One region of the Rhizobium sp. WYJ-E13 genome, then DNA from elsewhere that is predicted to be linked to it. Evidence: riboswitches for the same ligand, from Rfam matches in the RefSeq annotation. Region 1 holds a riboswitch; each other region holds the start of a gene.
What was found. Region 1 has a riboswitch for cobalamin ahead of cobU (bifunctional adenosylcobinamide kinase/adenosylcobinamide-phosphate guanylyltransferase). Riboswitches for the same ligand answer to the same signal wherever they lie in the genome.
Positions count from the first base shown of each region.

Region 1 (4,839 bases):
CTTTCGCTGAGCTGGCCGATCACCTTGCGCTCGATCATGTTGTTGACGACGGCGAGTGCTTCGCTTTCGGTCTTGTCGAAGATCGCGGCTGCCTGCTTGGCGTTCATCTGCGGCTGCAGGAAATCGTTTTTATAGCGGATGAAATCGGCGAGATTCTGGGCTTCGTCCTGCGCGCTGGTGGGATTTGCGTAGATTTCCGGGACGAGCACCAGACCTGCATATTTGTCCTGATCGTCAACAAGGATGACGCGCTGAGTCGAGCCGATCGGGTAGGCCGTCTTGAAGTCGCCGAGCGTCATGCTGTTTTTAGCCGTCTTCACATCGGCGCGCATCAGCTTGTCGACGGTCAGGTTGCGGATCCAGCCGACATCATGGGCGCTGCGGATGCTCTCGCCGCGCAGGTGGAAACGCCATGTGGCGAAGGAGTAGCCGAAGGTGGTGCGAACCACGAGCGAGGAAGTGATGACGGCGGCGAGCACGAGGGCGGTGATCGGAAAGTCGCCGGTAATCTCCAGTGCGAGGAAGGTCATGGTCAGCGGCCCGCCGATGACGGCGACGGCAAGCGAACTCATGCCGACCACGGCATAGATGACGGGGGTCAGCGTCGCATCGGCAAAATAGGGGGCGGAATAGGCAAAGAGCTTGCCGAGCAGCGCGCCCATGAAGAGTGAAGCGAAGAACAGGCCGCCCCTGAAGCCGGAGCCGATCGAGACAGCCGAAGCGACCGATTTCAGCAAAAACAGGCTGATAAGGGCGGGGATCGTTACTTCGTTGGCGAGGTTCAGATGCAGTGCGCCATGTCCGGCGGCCAGAATCTGCGGCGAGACCAGCGCCAGCAGGCCGACGACGATGCCGCCGAGCGCCGGGCGAAAGGGCAGCGGGACGGAGCTCTTTCGTGCCAGTTCCTCGACGAAGGCGACGCCCTGCATGAGCAGGATGCCAATGCCGGCGCAGAAGGCGCCGAGTGCGATCGCCGGCACGTAATCGGCCGGCTGGACAGCGCCGAAACTGCCGACATCGATGATGAAATCGCTACCGGCAAGCAGGCGTGCAACCAGTGTGGCGACCAGGGCTGCAACGACGACCGGTGTCAGCGAGACGATGGCGTATGTGCCGATGATGAGCTCGAAGGCGTAGAACGCGCCGGTCAGCGGCGCATTGAAGGCGGCCGCGATGGCGCCGGCAGCGCCGCAGCCGACAAGCACGCGCAGATCGGCGCGGCGCAGTTGCAGTTTCAGGCCGAATTTCGAGGCGATGCCGGCTGCAAGCTGCGTATAGCCGGCTTCCAGACCGACCGAGGCGCCGAAGCCGTTGGAGATGATGTTCTGGACGGCGACGAGAATGCTGTCTGTCAAAGACAGGCGACCGCCATGCAGCGCATTGGCCTCGATCGGGTCGACCATCGGCTTCTTGCGCCACTTGGCGAGGATGAAGAACAACAAGCCGAGTAGGATACCGCCGGCGAAAGGCGCCGTCATCAGCAGGAACTGGTTGTCGATCTGCGAAGCGCTGAGCCGGGTTTCGGTTTCGATGCCGAAGATCAACCGGTGCATTGCCTCGGACACGAAACTCATGGCGCTGACCGCCAGCCCCGCAGCGATGCCGACCAGCGCGCCGGCAAAGACCAGGCCTATTTCACTTTGTCTGGCGAGGGCGCGCAGGCGTCCCAAATCGAATATGGTTGTGAAGGGCCGGAAGCGGCGGATATCCATTCGGGAGAGCATCATAGGAGAACTAGGCGACAGGAGCGGCGGTCAAGGGTGGCAGGCGGCACCGCATGCCTGCCAATTGCGGCTAAATACCGGCCGGGCAGTAAAGTTTCTATGACATAAGATTTTGAATAAACACGATAATCTTGGTAGTGTAAGTAGAGATGAACCTCTCTGGCACAGTGCGGGGCAATTGACATGGGGGTTGCGCGCGCCTAACCATGAAACCACATAATGGATGGTTCCGGATCGGCCTGACGCCTTCCGGATGAAAAGGGAATGTGACGAGGCGGACCCAAGTCGGGGGCCTTCATCACAGCCGACCCCGCGACTGTAGAGCAGTCAGGGTCTTCCGTCCGGCATTTCGACTGCCGCGCCGACGGCCCGCATCCTGCGGGCGGGCAAGGTGGAACAGGCGCCGGAAAAGCCACTGGAAATGCACCGTGATCAGCCGGGGCAGGACGCCTCTCTTTCTACGAATCGTCCGCCTTTTCACGAGATGCAGCCGGGAAGGCGAGGCAGATCCGCTGGCACGATCAGGGGCGACCGGAAACGGTTGCCCCTGTCGCGGCCGACAACTGCGAGCCAGGAGACCTGCCATCCGTGCCGGGCATAGTGCCCAACTGGGTGTTTTGCCCGCTGCCAGCACGGAGGTTGTTTTGGCTGAAGGATATGGTTCGGTGCTGCCTTTGGCGGTGCGATTGGGAGGCGTCGGTGCGGTGCTTTCGGCCTCTTGCGTCGAGTCTGTGGCACCCCCCTCTGTCGCCAAGGAAAGTACACTTAGAACAAGCCGCCGCATCCTCTCTCATAGGAGCGTTTGCGCATGACCGCCACCTTCATCCTCGGCGGCGCGCGCTCCGGCAAATCCCGCTTCGCCGAAAATCTCGTGACAGCCAGCGGCCTCGACCGCCACTACATCGCCACCGGCCGGGCGTGGGACGGGGAGATGCAGGCGCGTATCGACCAGCACAAGGCCGATCGCGGTCCCTCCTGGACCACGCATGAGGAGCCGCTCGATCTCATGGAGCGCCTTGCGGCCATCGATGGCGAGGGCAGGGCAATCCTGGTCGACTGCCTGACGCTCTGGCTCACCAACCTGATGATGGAGGGGCGCGATATCGCTGCGCAGTCCGCATCGCTCGCCGCCTTTCTCCCTGACGCAAAGGCGCGGCTCGTCATCGTTTCCAATGAAGTCGGCCTCGGCATCGTGCCCGAAAACCGCATGGCGCGCGAGTTTCGCGACCATGCCGGCCGGCTGCACCAGATGATCGCGGCAGAGGCCGACGACGTCTATTTTATCGCGGCAGGATTGCCGCTGAAAATGAAGGGTTAGTTCCATGCAGCAGAAAATTCCCGCGACCGTCATCACCGGCTTCCTCGGCGCCGGCAAGACGACCATGATCCGCAACCTGCTCACCAATGCCGGGGGCAAGAAGATCGCGCTCATCATCAACGAGTTCGGTGATCTCGGCGTCGATGGCGATGTGCTGAAGGGCTGCGGGGCGGAGAATTGCACCGAAGACGATATTATCGAGCTCACCAATGGCTGCATCTGCTGCACGGTCGCCGACGATTTCATTCCGACCATGACGAAGCTTCTGGAGCGCGATCAGCGTCCGGACCATATCGTCATCGAAACCTCGGGCCTCGCTTTGCCGCAGCCGCTGGTGGCCGCCTTCAACTGGCCGGATATTCGCAGCGAAGTCACCGTCGATGGCGTCATCACCGTCGTCGATAGTGCCGCTGTCGCCGCTGGTCGTTTTGCCGATGACCACGATGCCGTCGATGCGCGCCGCGTCGAGGATGAATCGCTCGATCATGAAAGCCCGATCGAAGAGCTTTTCGAAGATCAGCTGACCTGCGCCGACCTGATCGTGCTCAATAAGACCGATCTTATCGACAGCGATGGCCTCGGCCGCGTGAAGAGCGAGGTTGCCTCGCGCATTGCCCGCAAGCCTGTGATGATCGAGGCCAGGAATGGCGATGTGCCGGCAAGCGTGCTGCTCGGCCTCGGCATCGGCACGGAAGACGACGTCGTCAACCGCAAGTCCCATCACGAGCTGGAGCATGAGGACGGTAAGCCCCACGATCACGACGAATTCGACAGTTTCGTCGTCGAGCTTGGTGCGATCTCGGACACGGCCGGTTTCGTCGAGAAGCTGAAGGGCATCATTGCCGAGCATGACGTGCTGCGCCTCAAGGGCTTCATCGACGTCTCCGGCAAGCCGATGCGCCTGCAGCTGCAGGCCGTGGGTGTCCGTATCGACCAGTATTTCGACCGCGCCTGGGCATCGGGTGAAACGCGCAGCACGCGTCTCGTTGTCATCGGCCTGCACGAGATGGATCAGGACGCGGTGCGCAAGGCGATCGAAGCGCTCGCATGAGGATATAAAATGCATCTGCTTCTGGCCCAGCAGGGAACGATCAGCGACGGGGACGAGGCAATCGACCTCGGCCAGTCGCCGGGCGATATCCTGTTCCTGTCGGCTGCCGACACCGAGCTTGCGGCAATTGCCGCGGCGCATGCCGGCGGGGCGGCCGGGCATTCGCTGCGGCTTGCGAGCCTGATGAGCCTGAAGCATCCGATGTCGGTCGATACTTACGTTGAACGCACGGCGCGGCATGCGAAGCTGATCATCGTGCGGGCGCTGGGTGGGGCGAGCTATTTCCACTATGCGCTGGAGGCGTTGCATGCGGTGGCAGCGCGCAGTGGTGCGATGATTGCGGTGTTGCCGGGGGATTCCAAGCCGGATGCCGGGCTGACGCCGTTTTCGAATGTGGCGCTTGAAGATCTCAATGCGCTATGGGGCTATCTGATCGAGGGTGGAGACGCTAACGCGCGGGGCTTTCTTGCCTATGCGGCGGCGATGCTGTCTGGAGCGGAGAAGCCGGCGCCGGCTGCGCCGTTGATGAAGGCGGGGATCTGGTGGCCGGGGCGGGGGCTGGTTGGGGTCGAGGAGTGGAAGGGGTTAGTTACTAGCGTTTCTGCAGGTACCACGCTCTCGGACGAAGAAGAGGGTACCACTCATTCGACGGAAGAGGTGGGATGCAAACCCACGGACCGACCTACCGTCGCCATCGCCTTCTACCGCGCCCTCGTGCAGAGCGGCGAAACCCGCCCCGTCGAACC
Region 1 covers NZ_CP076853.1:2,353,978-2,358,816, reverse strand. The annotation lists gene KQ933_RS11960 (chloride channel protein) at 1-1,724, opposite strand, end outside; cobalamin riboswitch at 1,932-2,326, shown strand; gene cobU (bifunctional adenosylcobinamide kinase/adenosylcobinamide-phosphate guanylyltransferase) at 2,533-3,042, shown strand; gene cobW (cobalamin biosynthesis protein CobW) at 3,047-4,093, shown strand; gene cobN (cobaltochelatase subunit CobN) at 4,103-4,839, shown strand, end outside.

Region 2 (4,839 bases), 1.1 Mb from region 1:
AGGTTGCTCATGCTGATACGCCCGGCAATCGGGTTTGCCCGGTTCACCGTGTCTTCGAACATGATGTAGGGATAGCCGCTCTCAAACTGGATTTCGGCGATCACCTGGAAGAATTCGCGCGCCTTGATCTTCTTCTTGGTGATACGGGCATCCGCCACCATCTCGCGATACTTTTCCGTCACCGAGATCTCGGTGAAGGGCACGCCATAGACCCGCTCCACGTCATAGGGCGAGAAGAGATACATGTCCTCATTGTTCTTGGCGAGTTCGAAAGTGATATCAGGCACGACGACGCCGAGTGACAGCGTCTTGATGCGGATCTTCTCATCGGCATTTTCGCGCTTGGTATCGAGAAAGCGCATGATATCAGGGTGATGCGCGTTGAGATAAACCGCGCCCGCACCCTGTCGCGCGCCGAGCTGATTGGCATAGGAGAACGAGTCCTCGAGCAGCTTCATGACGGGGATGATGCCGGAAGACTGGTTTTCGATCTGTTTGATCGGCGCACCGGCCTCACGAATGTTCGTCAGCGACAACGCCACGCCGCCGCCGCGCTTGGAAAGCTGCAGCGCCGAATTGATGGAGCGGCCGATCGATTCCATATTGTCTTCGACGCGCAGCAGGAAGCAGGAGACGAGTTCGCCGCGCTGCTTCTTGCCGGCATTGAGGAAGGTCGGCGTTGCCGGCTGGAAACGGCCGGTAATGATCTCTTCCATCAGATCGCGTGCCAGCTGTTCATTGCCTCTGGCAAGCGCCAGCGCCACCATGCAGATACGGTCCTCGTAGCGCTCGAGATAGCGCTTACCGTCGAAGGTCTTCAGCGTGTAGCTGGTGTAATATTTGAAGGCGCCGAGGAAGGTCGGGAACCGGAACTTCTTGGCATAGGCTTCGTCGAACAGATCGCGGACGAAATTGAAGGAATACTGATCGAGTACGTCCTGCTCGTAATAGCCTTCGGTCACCAGATAATCGAGCTTCTCCTTGAGATTATGGAAGAACACCGTGTTCTGGTTCACATGCTGCAGGAAATACTGCTTTGCCGCCATGCGATCCTTGTCGAGCTGGATCTTGCCCTCATCGTCATAGAGGTTCAGCATCGCGTTCAGCGCATGATAGTCCAGCGCTTCCACGGCCTTTAGCGGTTTTACACCCGCATCCCGCGTCAGGTTCGTTCCCGTGTCCAAAATCGTCCCATCCCGTCTTTGACATTGGCGACATCCTCGGCAGTTCCCAGAAGCTCGAACCTGTAGAGGTAGGGCACCCGGCACTTCTGCGAGATCACGTCGCCGGCAAGCCCGTAGGTCTCGCCGAAATTGCTGTTGCCCGCTGCAATCACGCCGCGGATATTGGAGCGGTTTTCCGCATCGTTGAGGAAGCGGATTACCTGCTTGGGCACGGCTCCCTTTACGATCCCTGGGCCGCCATCCCCGCAATAGGTGGGCGAGATCAGCACGTAGGGTTCGCGAATGTGGATGTCTTCAGCACTGAGGGGAATGCGCGCCGCGCGCAGTCCCAGCTTCTCGACGAAACGATGGGTATTCTCGGACCGGCTGGAATAGTAGACGATCAGGCCCATCGCTCTTCTCCAATTAGGAGAGCGCGCTGATCATGTCGGGACGGAAGCCCGCCCAGTGGTTCTCGCCGGCAACGACGACCGGAACCTGCATGTAGCCCATGCCGCGAACGCGATCGAGCGCGTCGGCATCCTCGGAAATATCGATGATCTGATAGTCGACGCCCAGACGGTCGAGGGCGCGATAGGTGGCGGTGCACTGAACGCAGGCAGGCTTGCTGTAAACGGTAACGCTCATCATGTTCCTCGTGATGTCAATGAATTTCGGACGCAGTACAGGGCACGGGCGCCTTGCGGCGTCCGGGGTAACGCTTGACGATGATCTTGCAGAGTCGGCGCTTAAACGCCTGAAATTATCCCTTGCAGGATTTGCGCGGGCGGCGGCCTTGACGTTCTCGACATAACTTCAACCCCGAAGTGCTCATGAGGACGTTCGGGGCAGCGTAACAGCACGGATGGATTCCGCTTTCATGCACGCGACTTTCCGGACACCCCGCCCGTGGACGTTTTATTCAAGGCAGGTCTCCTGGCTTACGGGTCGAAGCCCCTGCCCCAGCCTTCCCAAAGCCTCATGCCTCAGTGACCTGAAATCGGACAGTTGCTCGCCGCTTACAGTTGCGGGGGCAGCTCCGGCTTTGTCGCGCCGTCATGGCGAAACGCACCGTATTCCCGTCTTAGCCCCCGACCCTCACGAATCGAAGGAACCTTGAACACTAGATATAGTACGCGAATCCCGGTTTGCGTCAACGGATGGTTTGTACATCGCGCTACGGAATGTTTGAAATCGCTGCATTCCTGTGAAAAACGTGGTTAACGAATGGTTAAAGAAAACAGGCTGTGGAGGAGGCCTCAAAGGTGAAAGCCGGCATATAGCCGGCTCCCCCAGGAATCGACTAGGCGCTCATGCGCGGGTCGTTGCTGCGGCACCGCGCAACAATCGAGCAGCCGCCACCATGTTGACGAGCGCTGGGCGAACCTCCTCCCATTTACGCGTCTTCAGACCGCAATCGGCGTTGATCCAAAGCTGCCCATTCGTCAGGCGCTCGCGCGCCAACATCAGAAGTTCGGTCGTGGAACCACGATGCGGCAAGCATGCACTGCCGCATCCAATCGCAGGATGATATAGAGAAATCTTTATGTCTTCATCCGAAGAAGGCGAAGCGCATTCATCGTCACCAGCACGGTCGCGCCCGTATCCGCCAGGATCGCCGGCCACAGGCCGGTAATGCCGGCTATAGTGGTGACGAGAAACACTGCCTTCAGCCCGAGCGCGATGGTGATGTTCTGCATGATATTGCGCATCGTCCGCTTCGAAAGGTCGATCATGCGCGCCACGTCGCCGACACGTCCATGCAGCACCGCCGCATCCGCCGTTTCCAGCGCCACGTCGGTGCCGCCGCCCATGGCGATGCCGACATCGGCAGCAGCAAGCGCCGGCGCATCGTTGATGCCGTCACCGACCTTGGCGACGAAAAGCCCTTCCTTCTTCAATTCGCCGACGATGCGCTGCTTGTCCTGCGGCAGCAGCTCGCCGCGCCAGTCGATGCCGAGATCACCGGCAACGGCGGCTGCCGTGCGCTTGTTATCACCGGTCAGCATGATGGCCCGCACACCGGCCGCCTTCAGCGTCGCAAGGCCGCTCTTTGCGTCCTCGCGTGGCTCGTCGCGCATGGCGATCAGGCCGGCAGCGACGCCATCGATCAGCAGCACCGAAACACTTTTGCCCGCGCCATTCAGGATGGTAACCTGCTGATCCTGCTCCGCATTCAGCGCTCTACGCTCACGCGCAGCCGGCGGCGACAGGAGATCGAGCGTTTCGCCGCCCACCTTGCCCGTCACACCCTTGCCCGGCAGCGCCTCAAGTTCGAAAGCCGGCGGCATGGGTACACCATCGGCTTTCGCCCGGTTTAGGATCGCCAGCGCCAACGGATGGCTGGAAGCTTGCTCCAGGACCGCGGCGCGTGACAGCACCTGCGTCTCAGAGCGTCCAAAGGCAATGATATCGGTCACCTGCGGCTTGCCAACGGTCAGCGTACCCGTCTTGTCGAAGGCAACGGCCGTCACCTTGCCAAGCGATTCCAGAACTGCGCCGCCCTTCATCAGCAACCCGCGGCGCGCACCCGCCGAAAGAGAAGCGGCAATCGCAGCCGGCGTGGAAATGACGAGCGCGCAAGGGCAACCGATCAGCAGGATCGCAAGGCCCTTGTAGATCCATTCGCCCCAAGCCGCGCCCGTCAGCAGCGGCGGCAGGATCGCCACCAGAACCGCCACGACGACAACACCCGGCGTGTAATAGCGCGAAAAGCGGTCGATGAAGCGCTCCGTCGGCGCCTTGGATTCCTGCGCCTCCTCCACCAGCTTGACGACGCGGGCAATCGTATTGTCCTCGGCAGCGGCCGTCACACGAATGCGCACTGCGGCATCGCCATTCACCGTGCCAGCGAAGACGGTCTCGCCGGTTCCCTTGCGCACCGGCGTGCTTTCGCCGGTCACCGGCGCTTCGTCGATGGCGCTCTCACCAGACAGGATCGTACCGTCGGCGGAAATCCGATCGCCCGGCCGTACGAGAATGACTGAGCCGACGGTAAGCGTTTCCGCCGGCACTTCCTTCACCTCACCGCCCGTTTCGAGCAACGCATTCTTCGGCACCAGCGTCGTCAGCGACTGGATGCTGGCGCGCGCCTTTCCGGCGGCAACGCCTTCGAACAGCTCACCGACAAGGAACAGGAAGACGACCGTCGCCGCTTCTTCGCCGGCATTGATGATGACGGCACCGACGGCGGCGATTGTCATCAGCATTTCGATCGAAAAGGGAATGCCGGCAAGCGCGGCCATGACGGCGCGCCGCGCGATCGGAACCAGCCCGACCAGCATGGCGGCAATGAAGGCATAGGAAGCGATCGCCGGCACCAGATGGCCGATCACATAGGCGATAACGAGCGCCAGGCCGGAGAAGATCGTCAGCCGGCCCTTCTTGCTCTGCCACCAGGGGCCGGTCATCGGTCGATGATCATGACCGTGCAGCCCCTGGACTTCCTCCACACCATGCGAATGGGCGTGACCGGAATGATCGTGGTCATGATGTTCATGCCCGCCATGATCGTGGTGCTCATGGTCATGGTCGTGCCCATGATCGTGATCATGATGCGCGTGATCGTGGCCGCCCTTCTGTTCCTGAGCGGGCGCCTTGCCCGTGAGCGGAGCGACGGAATAGCCGAGGCCGGTCACCTTCCTCTCTATCGCCTTGAGATCGCTGCTGCCATTGT
Region 2 covers NZ_CP076853.1:3,502,668-3,507,506, forward strand. The annotation lists gene nrdE (class 1b ribonucleoside-diphosphate reductase subunit alpha) at 1-1,184, opposite strand, end outside; gene nrdI (class Ib ribonucleoside-diphosphate reductase assembly flavoprotein NrdI) at 1,163-1,576, opposite strand; gene nrdH (glutaredoxin-like protein NrdH) at 1,590-1,811, opposite strand; cobalamin riboswitch at 2,072-2,297, opposite strand; partial or broken gene KQ933_RS17460 (hypothetical protein) at 2,475-2,642, opposite strand; gene KQ933_RS17465 (heavy metal translocating P-type ATPase) at 2,708-4,839, opposite strand, start outside.
Region 2: another riboswitch for cobalamin. It lies ahead of nrdH (glutaredoxin-like protein NrdH); the one in region 1 lies ahead of cobU (bifunctional adenosylcobinamide kinase/adenosylcobinamide-phosphate guanylyltransferase).

Region 3 (4,839 bases), 700 kb from region 1:
ATTCCGATCGAGGCTGTTTTGAGGCTCCTGGCCAGCAATGCGACGATGCACGGTACATGATGATCTATCCAGCATTGTGTTCGATCATTGGGCTGATCGTCATGGTCGTTGCCGGCTGGTTTACCCTGAGACTATTTCGAAGGCTGCAACGAGCATTCGGCACCAGTTGATGACTGGGTGGTGGCTAGCCTTCTCATTGCAACGCGTTTGAGAGGTTGTACATTGCTGCGAGAGCACGTGAGCGATCGCCCTATCCGCGTCTCGGTCTAGGCCAGTGCCGGAACATGGTTCCGAAGATCCACACGACGATTGAAAAGGCAAACAAGAGAAGAAATAGCAGCTCAGGATACGCACCTTCGTCTAGAAAGTCTGGGTTCAGCCAAAGGTTTATATCTACTGCCCATGGCGACATCGAACCCAGATAGCCGAGCGCAACTCCGCTCACGCCAGACAGCATCATGAGCAATCCCAACGTTCGCATAGTGCTTCCTTCTAGACGCCGTCCGCGGAAGATTTCACATGGGCGAATATCAGGCAAGCTCCCTTATGAGGTTGGGGCGGTGGGGTCTTTGCAATGTGGGGAAATCGCTTACTCACCCTTGCGATGCCGGTGTCGTTTGCGATGATTTGAGAATTTGGGGGTGCGGGATACCCCACCGTCCTGTGAATGGGCGGCGGGGTTAGCCCGCCGCGCTGAATGCGACCACCTAAGCCGCGACGGCGGCCTTGCGGCGGTCGCGGACGGCCTTGGCGAGATCCTCGAGCACATCCACCGACATGTCCCAGCCGATACAGCCGTCAGTGATGGACTGGCCGTAAACCAGCGGCTTGCCGGGCACGAGGTCCTGGCGGCCGGCGACGAGGTTGCTCTCGATCATCATGCCCTTGATGTGGTGGTTGCCCGCGACGATCTGGCCGGCGACGTCTCGGACGACCTTCGGCTGGTTCATCGGGTCCTTGCCGCTGTTGGCGTGGCTGGCATCGATCAGCATGCGCGGGTCGACACTGAGCTTGGTCGCTTCGGCGATCACGGCCTGGACATCGGCCGCTTCATAGTTGGGCCGCTTGCCGCCGCGCAGGATGATGTGGCAGTCCTCGTTGCCGCGGGTGGAGGCAATCGCTGCCTGTCCGTCCTTGGTGACGGCCGGGAAATGGTGCGGCTGGGAAGCGGCCATGATCGCGTCGAGCGCGACACGCGCGCCGCCATCCGTGCCGTTCTTGAAGCCGATCGGGCAGGAGAGACCCGAGGCGAGCTGACGATGGATCTGGCTTTCGGTCGTGCGCGCGCCGATGGCGCCGTAGCTGACGAGATCGGCGATATATTGCGGCGTGATCGTGTCGAGGAATTCGCAGCCGGCCGGCAGGCCCATGGCGTTGATGTCGAGCAGCAGGCGGCGCGCAAGGCGCAGGCCTTCCTCGATACGGTAGGTGCCGTCGAGATGCGGGTCGTTGATCAGGCCTTTCCAGCCGATGGTGGTGCGGGGCTTTTCGAAATAGACGCGCATGACGATTTCGAGATCGCCGGACAGGCGTCGTCGCTGCTCAACGAGCCGGGACGCATATTCACGGGCGGCCGCCGGATCATGGATCGAGCAGGGGCCGATGATGACCAATTGGCGGTCGTCCTTGCCGGTGAGGATGTCGTGGATCGTGTCGCGCGTGCCGGTCACGGTCCTGGTAATCTCGCGGTCACGCGGGATTTCCGAGATGATATCGGCCGGCCTGGTCAGCGGGGTGATCTCGACGATGCGCAGATCATCAATAGTATCAGTCACGGTATGCTCTCCTGTTTGGTCATACCGTGCGGAACGAAAAAAGCCGCCAGGTAGACTAGCGGCTGTTCGGGTTGTCGTCGCGTTGGTTTTGGTTACGCGCAGACCCGCATCCGCTGGAAGCAGCGGTACGAATAAAATCGCGATGCGTAGACGGACGAGATCGACATGCAGGCTATGTAGCGATGCGGAAACCAATTGTCACGCAGAATTTTACAGGTGAGAGCCCCTTACCGGGCAGGGGCGGAGATGCAGTTCCGTTCCAGGCCTATTCGCCGAATTGACTTGCTGCCATGCCGTTTCCACGCCATAGATCGCCCGTCAGGTGCCCGCCGTCACAAGCGGGAGAATCGGGAATCCGGTGCAAGACCGGAACGTGCCCAACGCTGTAAGGCCGACGCTTGCCGCTCAATCACGCCACTGGCCTAAAGGCCGGGAAGGCTGCGGCCAAGTGGATGACGCCAAGTCAGAAGACCGGCCTGGCAAGATAGACCCAACCCGCGCGGACGGCGGGCGGTTGCGTTGTTGGGGATTTGACGATGCGACCCATTGACGATGCCGTTTGCCCGGCATCCAGCTTTTCTGCGGCCGAACGTGAGGCCGTCTATCATGCGATCACGACGCGGCGCGATGTGCGCAGCCAGTTCCTGCCCGATCCCCTGCCGGATGATCTCGTCACGCGATTGCTGATGGCGGCCCATCACGCGCCTTCGGTCGGTTTCATGCAGCCGTGGAATTTCATTCTGGTGAAAAGTGCCGAGGTGAGGGCGCAGGTGCGCGATGCCTTCGCGAAGGCGAATGAGGAAGCGGCCCTGATGTTTACCGCCGAGCGGCGGCAGGCCTATCGCTCGCTGAAGCTCGAAGGCATCGTCGAGGCGCCGCTCGGCATCTGCGTGACTTGTGATCCTACCCGCAGCGGCAGCGTGGTGCTGGGGCGCACGCATAATCCGCGCATGGACAGCTATTCCACCGTCTGCGCCATCCAAAACCTGTGGCTTGCGGCGCGAGCGGAAGGTGTCGGCATCGGCTGGGTCAGCATTTTTCGCGAGGGCGACCTGAAGGAAATCCTCGGCATCCCCGATCATATCGAGGTGGTGGCCTGGCTCTGCGCCGGCTTCGTCGACCGGCTCTATGAGGAGCCGGAACTGGCGGTCAAAGGCTGGCGGCAGCGCATGCCGCTGGAAGATCTCGTCTTCCATGACGGCTGGGGACGATCGGACCGTGAGCCGGTCACTACTGCTGTTGAGGTTGGGGGCCTGACATCGCCGGATTAGCGAGATCGATCTTGCCCTGATCGCCGGCAAGGAATTGCGGGCCGATCTGCCGGACCTTGCTGGCAGAGGGATCATAGGGGCGATCCGCCACCTGCGACTGGGGAGCGGGCGGGGTGCTGGCCGCCTTCGGCGCTTCCGTCTGGATCGTGGTGATCGAGCCCTTCGGCTCGGGCGCCGGCGCATAGGCGGCCTGGCTCTTTCGCATCTGCTCGTAATAGGCAGACAGATTGCAGGAGCAGGCGGATTTTTCGCCAGGTGCACGGGTCTTGTAGGCGAAGGCGTTCTTCATCGCGCTGTAGGGCGCTCCGGTTGCCGTCGAAATCATGTTCGAGGTCTCGGTACTGGAAACGTCGCGATAGAAGAGTTCCGTCTCGACGCCAGGGCACATCTTCGAGCAGGTCGCGGCATCACGGTCGAAATCGACCGAGGTGGCATTGTTGCTGATCGGGAAGAAGCCGCCATCGCAGGTGCGCACGCAGATGGTGCTGACGGGCGAGAGCATTTCGGCGCGCGGCAGGCCATAGCGCTCGCCGCCGCCGAGCGGGATGAACGTGTCGCTGCGCATGGCCTGCTCTTCGATGCTCGGAGCCGGCGCGTAGGCGTCGCCTGCGGCAGGCCCGCTGAAACTGTCGCTGTTGCAGTCATTGTCTTCGAGCGCGGCCATCAGTTCCGCGCGGGCCGCATCGGGGCCGGACTGGCGCAACTCGTTGCGGCGATCCTGAAGGAAGCGGATATTGTCGACCATCCTGGCTTCAGCATGCTCGAGCTCGGCGCAGAAGCCGGCATTGTCGCCGCCAACGACGACCATGCTGCCGGAGGTACAGCCATACCGGCGCAGATCGCTGCGCACCTTGCGCAATTCGAGATTCTGTTCGGCAAGCGCGCCGGCATATTGGCGCATCTCGCTGCTGCTGTTGCCGAAGGTTTGCGGCAGGTCGGCAAGGCGCCCGCGCAGATCCTCACAGATCGCATTGGTCTGCGCCGCCGCAGGAGCCGCGAATGCCAGAAAGAAAACGAGATACAGGTTTCGGCGTTTCACGACGTCGTTCCGAAAAGAGAAAGGCATCTATCAGCGAGTTGCGACTTCAACCCACCGCGCGTTGTCTTAACGTGTTTCCCTTAATAAGCTCGCAGTAATTCCTAGCGTATTTTTGCGATCTTATCCAGCAAGCCAGATACTTCCACTTTCCTGTCTCCTGCAATCACGCGGGAGACCGTTGATATCCAGACAGTTGATATGACAGATATTTTCGACGAATCCCACGCTCGCGAAACGTCCGCAGAAATACCGCACACCCGGCGGGGCCTTCACGTTTTCGTAGACGGTTGTTTTGAACCCGGCGCAAGGCATGGGGGATGGGCCTTCGTCGCCTATCGCGATGGCGTCGAGATCGCCTCCGGCTTTGGCGGTGCAAAGGATTCCTCCAATAACGCGATGGAAGTGACGGCCGTGCTTGAGGCGGCAATCTGGATCAACGGCTCAGCAGCTGATGTAGCGGCAGTCATCTGGTCCGATTCCGCCTATGCCGTCGAAGGCTGCAACAGCTGGCGTCCGATCTGGAGAAACAATGGCTGGAAGAAAAGCAACCCGACCGGCAAGGCCAGAAACCGAGCGATATCAGATGCGAAAATCTGGAAAGCCATCGATATCCAGCTATCCGAGAATTCCCTGATAAGCATTGCCTGGTGCAAGGGCCATTCCGGCGCCGATGGTAACGAACGGGCCGATGCGCTGGCAGATCAGGGACGCCGATCGATACGGCGTGCCTGATTATCCGGATGCTGACGCGCGA
Region 3 covers NZ_CP076853.1:1,650,955-1,655,793, reverse strand. The annotation lists gene KQ933_RS08295 (hypothetical protein) at 1-170, shown strand, start outside; gene KQ933_RS08290 (3-deoxy-7-phosphoheptulonate synthase) at 708-1,775, opposite strand; cobalamin riboswitch at 2,079-2,270, shown strand; gene bluB (5,6-dimethylbenzimidazole synthase) at 2,312-3,046, shown strand; gene KQ933_RS08280 (DUF2865 domain-containing protein) at 3,006-4,085, opposite strand; gene KQ933_RS08275 (ribonuclease H) at 4,284-4,817, shown strand.
Region 3: another riboswitch for cobalamin. It lies ahead of bluB (5,6-dimethylbenzimidazole synthase); the one in region 1 lies ahead of cobU (bifunctional adenosylcobinamide kinase/adenosylcobinamide-phosphate guanylyltransferase).

Region 4 (4,839 bases), 110 kb from region 1:
TCCGAAAGCAAGTCACCATGAGGCGACGGCAAGAGATCCGAACGTGATGATCACGGCAACAAGCAGCACCAGCCCGATATAGATCGACATATATCTGACCCGGTATTTCGTCGCCGGCGTCATGGCGCAGCTCCGGGAGGCGGCTCATCCTCGCCGGGATCGGGCACCGGCTGATCATCGCCCTGCTTGTCGGGCATCGGCTCCTTAACGGGCGGAGCGGGTTTTCCGGGTGGCGGAACGGGGGCTGACGGATGAGGATCGGGTGCCAGAACCTTGATCGCTGTGGGAGGATTCGCCATGGCCTTATTCTCCGGCTTGCGTGAAGAGCTCGCATGCAAAAGCCCAACGAGGCCGGGCCTGCGATGTTCCAGAGGCGCGGCCTTTTTCCGCCCGACGGAGACCTCGGCGCTCGCATCGGGTTCGCAAGACGCGCAGATGACGCAAGCCCTTGCGAATCACATAAGTCTGTGCTTATGCGTCATCATGATGCAACACGACATTTTCCGCGCCCTCGCGGACCCGACACGCCGCACGATCTTCGAGAAACTGGCGACCGGCAGCATGAATGCCAGCGCGCTTCGCCAAGGCATGGATATCAGCCAGCCGGCGATGTCCCAGCATCTCGCCGTGCTGCGAGCGGCAAGGCTGGTGCGCGAACAGAAGGAGGGTCGTTTCGTGAATTACGAGGTCGACCCCGAGGGGCTCACCCTCATCGCCCAATGGCTGGCGAAATATCGCGCCTACTGGCCGGCCCGCATCGATGATCTCAAGCTCTTGCTGAAGGATATGGATCAATGAACGAGGTGAAAGCCAAGGTGAAAGCCAAGCAACAACAAAGCGGCTTCGAACAGACATATGAGTTGGATGCGCCACTGGAAAAGGTCTGGCGCGCGATCAGCATCGCGGAATTCCGGGAGAAATGGCTGCCGAAGGAGGCGCTTGCCGATCCGCAATCGCTCTCCGAGACACCGAGCAAGGAAATCCGCTACCGATTGCGCGACGATGCCCCGCCCTATCTCGAAAGCACCGTCACCTTCACGATCGCCGCGAACGCATCCGGCGGAACCAGTCTGCGCATCGTCCACGAGCTGACCGGAGCCACTTTCGAGCGGCTTTCGAGATCGGTCGCCAACAACAACGGGCAGACCATGATGCTCGCCGCCTGACGCGGCAGGCCTTTCCCCTCATAACTCTGGAAGATTGGAGTTCGCCGATGCGCGAAACGATGCAACTCGTCCCTATGGTCGTCGAACAATCCTCGAGAGGTGAGCGATCCTTCGACATCTATTCCCGGCTCCTGCGAGAGCGGATCATCTTTCTGAACGGCGAGATCAACGACACCGTTTCGGCCCTCGTCTGCGCCCAACTGCTGTTCCTCGAAGCCGAAAATCCAAAAAAGCCCATCAATCTCTATATCAATTCGCCTGGCGGCGTCGTGACCAGCGGCTTTGCCATGTACGACACGATGCGCTTCATCCGCGCGCCGGTGCACACGCTCTGCATGGGAACGGCCCGCTCCATGGGCTCCTTCCTGCTGATGGCCGGTCAGCCGGGAGAGCGGTATGCCCTTCCGAATGCCAGCATCCTCATCCACCAGCCCCTCGGCGGCTTCCAGGGCCAGGCCTCCGACATGCTCATCCATGCGGAGGAAATCAGGAAGACGAAGCAGCTCATGACGCGCCTCTACGCCGAACATTGCGGCCGATCCTATGAGGAGTTCGAGCAGGCAATGGATCGCGATCGCTTCATGACGGCGCAAGAGGCCGTGGAATGGGGCCTGATCGACCGCATCCTGCAGGATCGCGAAGAGATGACGGACGTCGCGCCACAATAGCCATCGGCTGCTTTGAAGGGGCTCGGCTCACCAATCGCTGTCGATGGCTTGCGTCATACGCCACCATCCTGTCACGATGAAGAGCCGGCCAGACATCAGACGAGGCCCGCGCCCAATTTCTCAAAAATCCGACAGCCGGGACTGGACAACGCAGGTGTAACCTTATAACAGTGGCTATGTAATGTTATTACATTTAGGGAGATTTCATGTACCGGCGCCCTTTCACTGTCTCCGCAGTCGCCACCGCGCTCACATCCGCCGCCGCGCGGCTCGGGCGTCAGCCACCAAGGCGGCGTCGGATCCGACACACTTCGCATTCCGGTGCTTGACGTCGCCCACGGCGGCGTCATAGATCGGGGCGACGGTTCCCCGAAGAGAACTCCGACGGGAATAATAGGGAACACGGTGAGGACGACCCAAGAGGGACCGAGACCGTGGCTGCCCCCGCAACTGTAAGCGGATTGTCGATCTCGGGGTTGATCGCTTTAGCGATCATGCCCTCGGCCTCAGGGCCGTGCCACTGCGATGTCGCGGGAAGGCAGATGACCGGCACATATTCGCGAGCCAGGAGACCTGCCGTCGATCACGATCCAATCAGCCGGGCGGGGATGCCCGACAAGGAGCAGACATGATTGACAAGACCCCTCTCCACCTGCCGCCATCCATCCGTCTCGATTGGACGATCCGCCGCTAGCTTGCCGCTCGCCGGCTTCGTTCGCGCTTTCGCGCACCGGCATCCGCCAGCCCTTTTCCTTCTGATCGAGAGTTTCCCATGCGACAGCGTCTGAAGAGCTTTTCCCTCGCGCTCGGGCTGGCCGGCTTTGCTGCGCCCGCCTTTGCCGCCACCCAATATCCCCTCACCCTCACCAATTGCGGCCAGCAGGTCACCTTCGAAAAAGCGCCGGCCAGGATCGTTTCGATCGGCCAGGGCATGACCGAAGTGCTGTTCTCGCTCGGCCTTGCCGACAAGATCGCCGGCACCGCCGTCTGGGTCGGCCCGGTCCTGCCGCAATATGCCGATGTCAACAGCAGGATCAAACGGCTGGCCGACAATGACCCGAGCTTCGAATCCGTCGTCGGCGCGGAGCCCGATCTTGTGACTGCCGAATTCGAATGGCATGTCGGCACGCAAGGCTCCGTCGGCAAGCGCGAGCAGTTCAAGGATCTCGGCATCAACACCTATGTCGCGCCGGCCGATTGCGTCGCCAAGATCAACACCGATGGCGGTGATGGCGTGCGCAAGGAACTGTTCACGATGGACCTGATCTATCAGGAAATCGCCGAACTCTCCGAGATCTTCGACGTGAAAGACCGCGGCGACGCACTGATTGCCGACCTGAAAAAGCGCGAGGCCGATGCCGCGGCCTCCGTCGCTGGTGCTGCCGCCAAGAACCTGCCTGTCGTATTCTGGTTCTCCAGCAAGGAGGTCGAGGGCGATGCCTTCATCGCCGGCAAGAACAGCGCGCCGGCCTATATCCTGAAAACGCTCGGCGCGAAGAACGTCGTGACGACTGAAGAGGAATGGCCCCTCGTCGGCTGGGAAACGATTACGCAGGCCAATCCTTCCGTCATCGTCATCGCCACCATGGACCGCCGCCGCTATGCCGCCGACGATCCCAGGGTGAAGGTGGATTTCCTGGAGAATGATCCGGTCACCAGGGAACTGGATGCGGTGAAAAACAAGCGCTTTATCATGATGGACGCGCAGTCGATGAACCCGACGATCCGCACGATCGACGGCATCGAAACGCTGGCAAAGGGCATCAAGTCCTTCGGTCTGACACAGTGAGCCAGGCGCTTTCGCCACAGAGGACATGGTGGGCGCTTGCCGCGCTCACCATCGCCGCCGTCATCCTGCTCGCACTGATGATCAGCCTTGCCGTGTCGATCGGCGAGATCGCCATCCCGCTCGCCACCACGGCAAAGGCGGTCTCCAACCGCCTGTTCGGCACGGCGTTCGAGCTCAGCCGCATCCATCAGGGCATCATCTGGGATTACCGCCTCAGCCGCGCGCTGGTGGCGGCAAGCGCCGGTGCGTCGCTGGCGCTTTGCGGCGCGATCCTGCAGGCGCTGCTGCGCAACCCGCTCGCCGAACCCTATGTGCTCGGCATCTCCGCCGGCGCATCGACGGGGGCCGTCTGCGTCATGATAGCAGGCCTCGGTTATGGCGTACTGGGCCTGTCGAGCGGGGCCTTCATCGGCGCGGTCGCCGCCTTCCTGCTGGTCGGCGTGCTGGCGGCCGGTGCCGGCGGCACCAGCGAGCGCATCATTCTCTGCGGCGTGGCGGGCTCGCAGCTTTTCAATGCGCTGACCTCCTATATCGTCACCACCTCGGCCAATGCCGAACAGGCCCGCGGCGTGCTCTTCTGGCTCTTGGGATCGCTGAGCGGCGTGCGCTGGCCGGATGTCTATCTTTCCGTGCCCATCGCCGTGATCGGCTTCATCCTCTGCCTCGCGCATGTGCGTGCGCTCGATGCCTTCGCCTTCGGCACGGATGCCGCAGCCGCGCTCGGCGTCCCGGTGCGCCGGGTGCAGTTCACCCTGCTCGCCGTCACGGCCGCGATGACGGCGAGCGTCGTCAGCATGGTCGGCTCCATCGGCTTCGTCGGCCTCGTCATTCCCCATGCCGCCCGCTTCCTCGTCGGGCCGGCGCATGGCCGCCTGCTGCCGGCGACCGCGCTTGGCGGCGCGCTCTTCATGGTCGGCGCCGATATCATCTCGCGCATCATCATTCCGCAACAGATCCTGCCGATCGGCGTCGTCACCGCGCTCTTCGGCGCCCCGGCCTTCGCCATCATCCTCTATCGCGTGCGGAGAAGCGCATGAGCATATCAGTCGACAAGGTCACTTATGCCGCCGGCAATACCGTCATCGTCAATGGCGTCAGCATATCGGTCCCAAAAGGCAAGGTGCTCGGCCTGCTCGGGCCGAACGGCTCCGGCAAATCCAGCCTGCTTCGCCTGATCTGCCGGCTGCGGCAGGTCAGATCCGGCATCATCCGCCTC
Region 4 covers NZ_CP076853.1:2,239,585-2,244,423, forward strand. The annotation lists gene KQ933_RS11340 (hypothetical protein) at 120-299, opposite strand; gene KQ933_RS11345 (helix-turn-helix transcriptional regulator) at 484-798, shown strand; gene KQ933_RS11350 (SRPBCC domain-containing protein) at 795-1,166, shown strand; gene KQ933_RS11355 (ATP-dependent Clp protease proteolytic subunit) at 1,214-1,834, shown strand; cobalamin riboswitch at 2,180-2,430, shown strand; gene KQ933_RS11360 (ABC transporter substrate-binding protein) at 2,607-3,623, shown strand; gene KQ933_RS11365 (iron ABC transporter permease) at 3,620-4,660, shown strand; gene KQ933_RS11370 (ABC transporter ATP-binding protein) at 4,657-4,839, shown strand, end outside.
Region 4: another riboswitch for cobalamin. It lies ahead of KQ933_RS11360 (ABC transporter substrate-binding protein); the one in region 1 lies ahead of cobU (bifunctional adenosylcobinamide kinase/adenosylcobinamide-phosphate guanylyltransferase).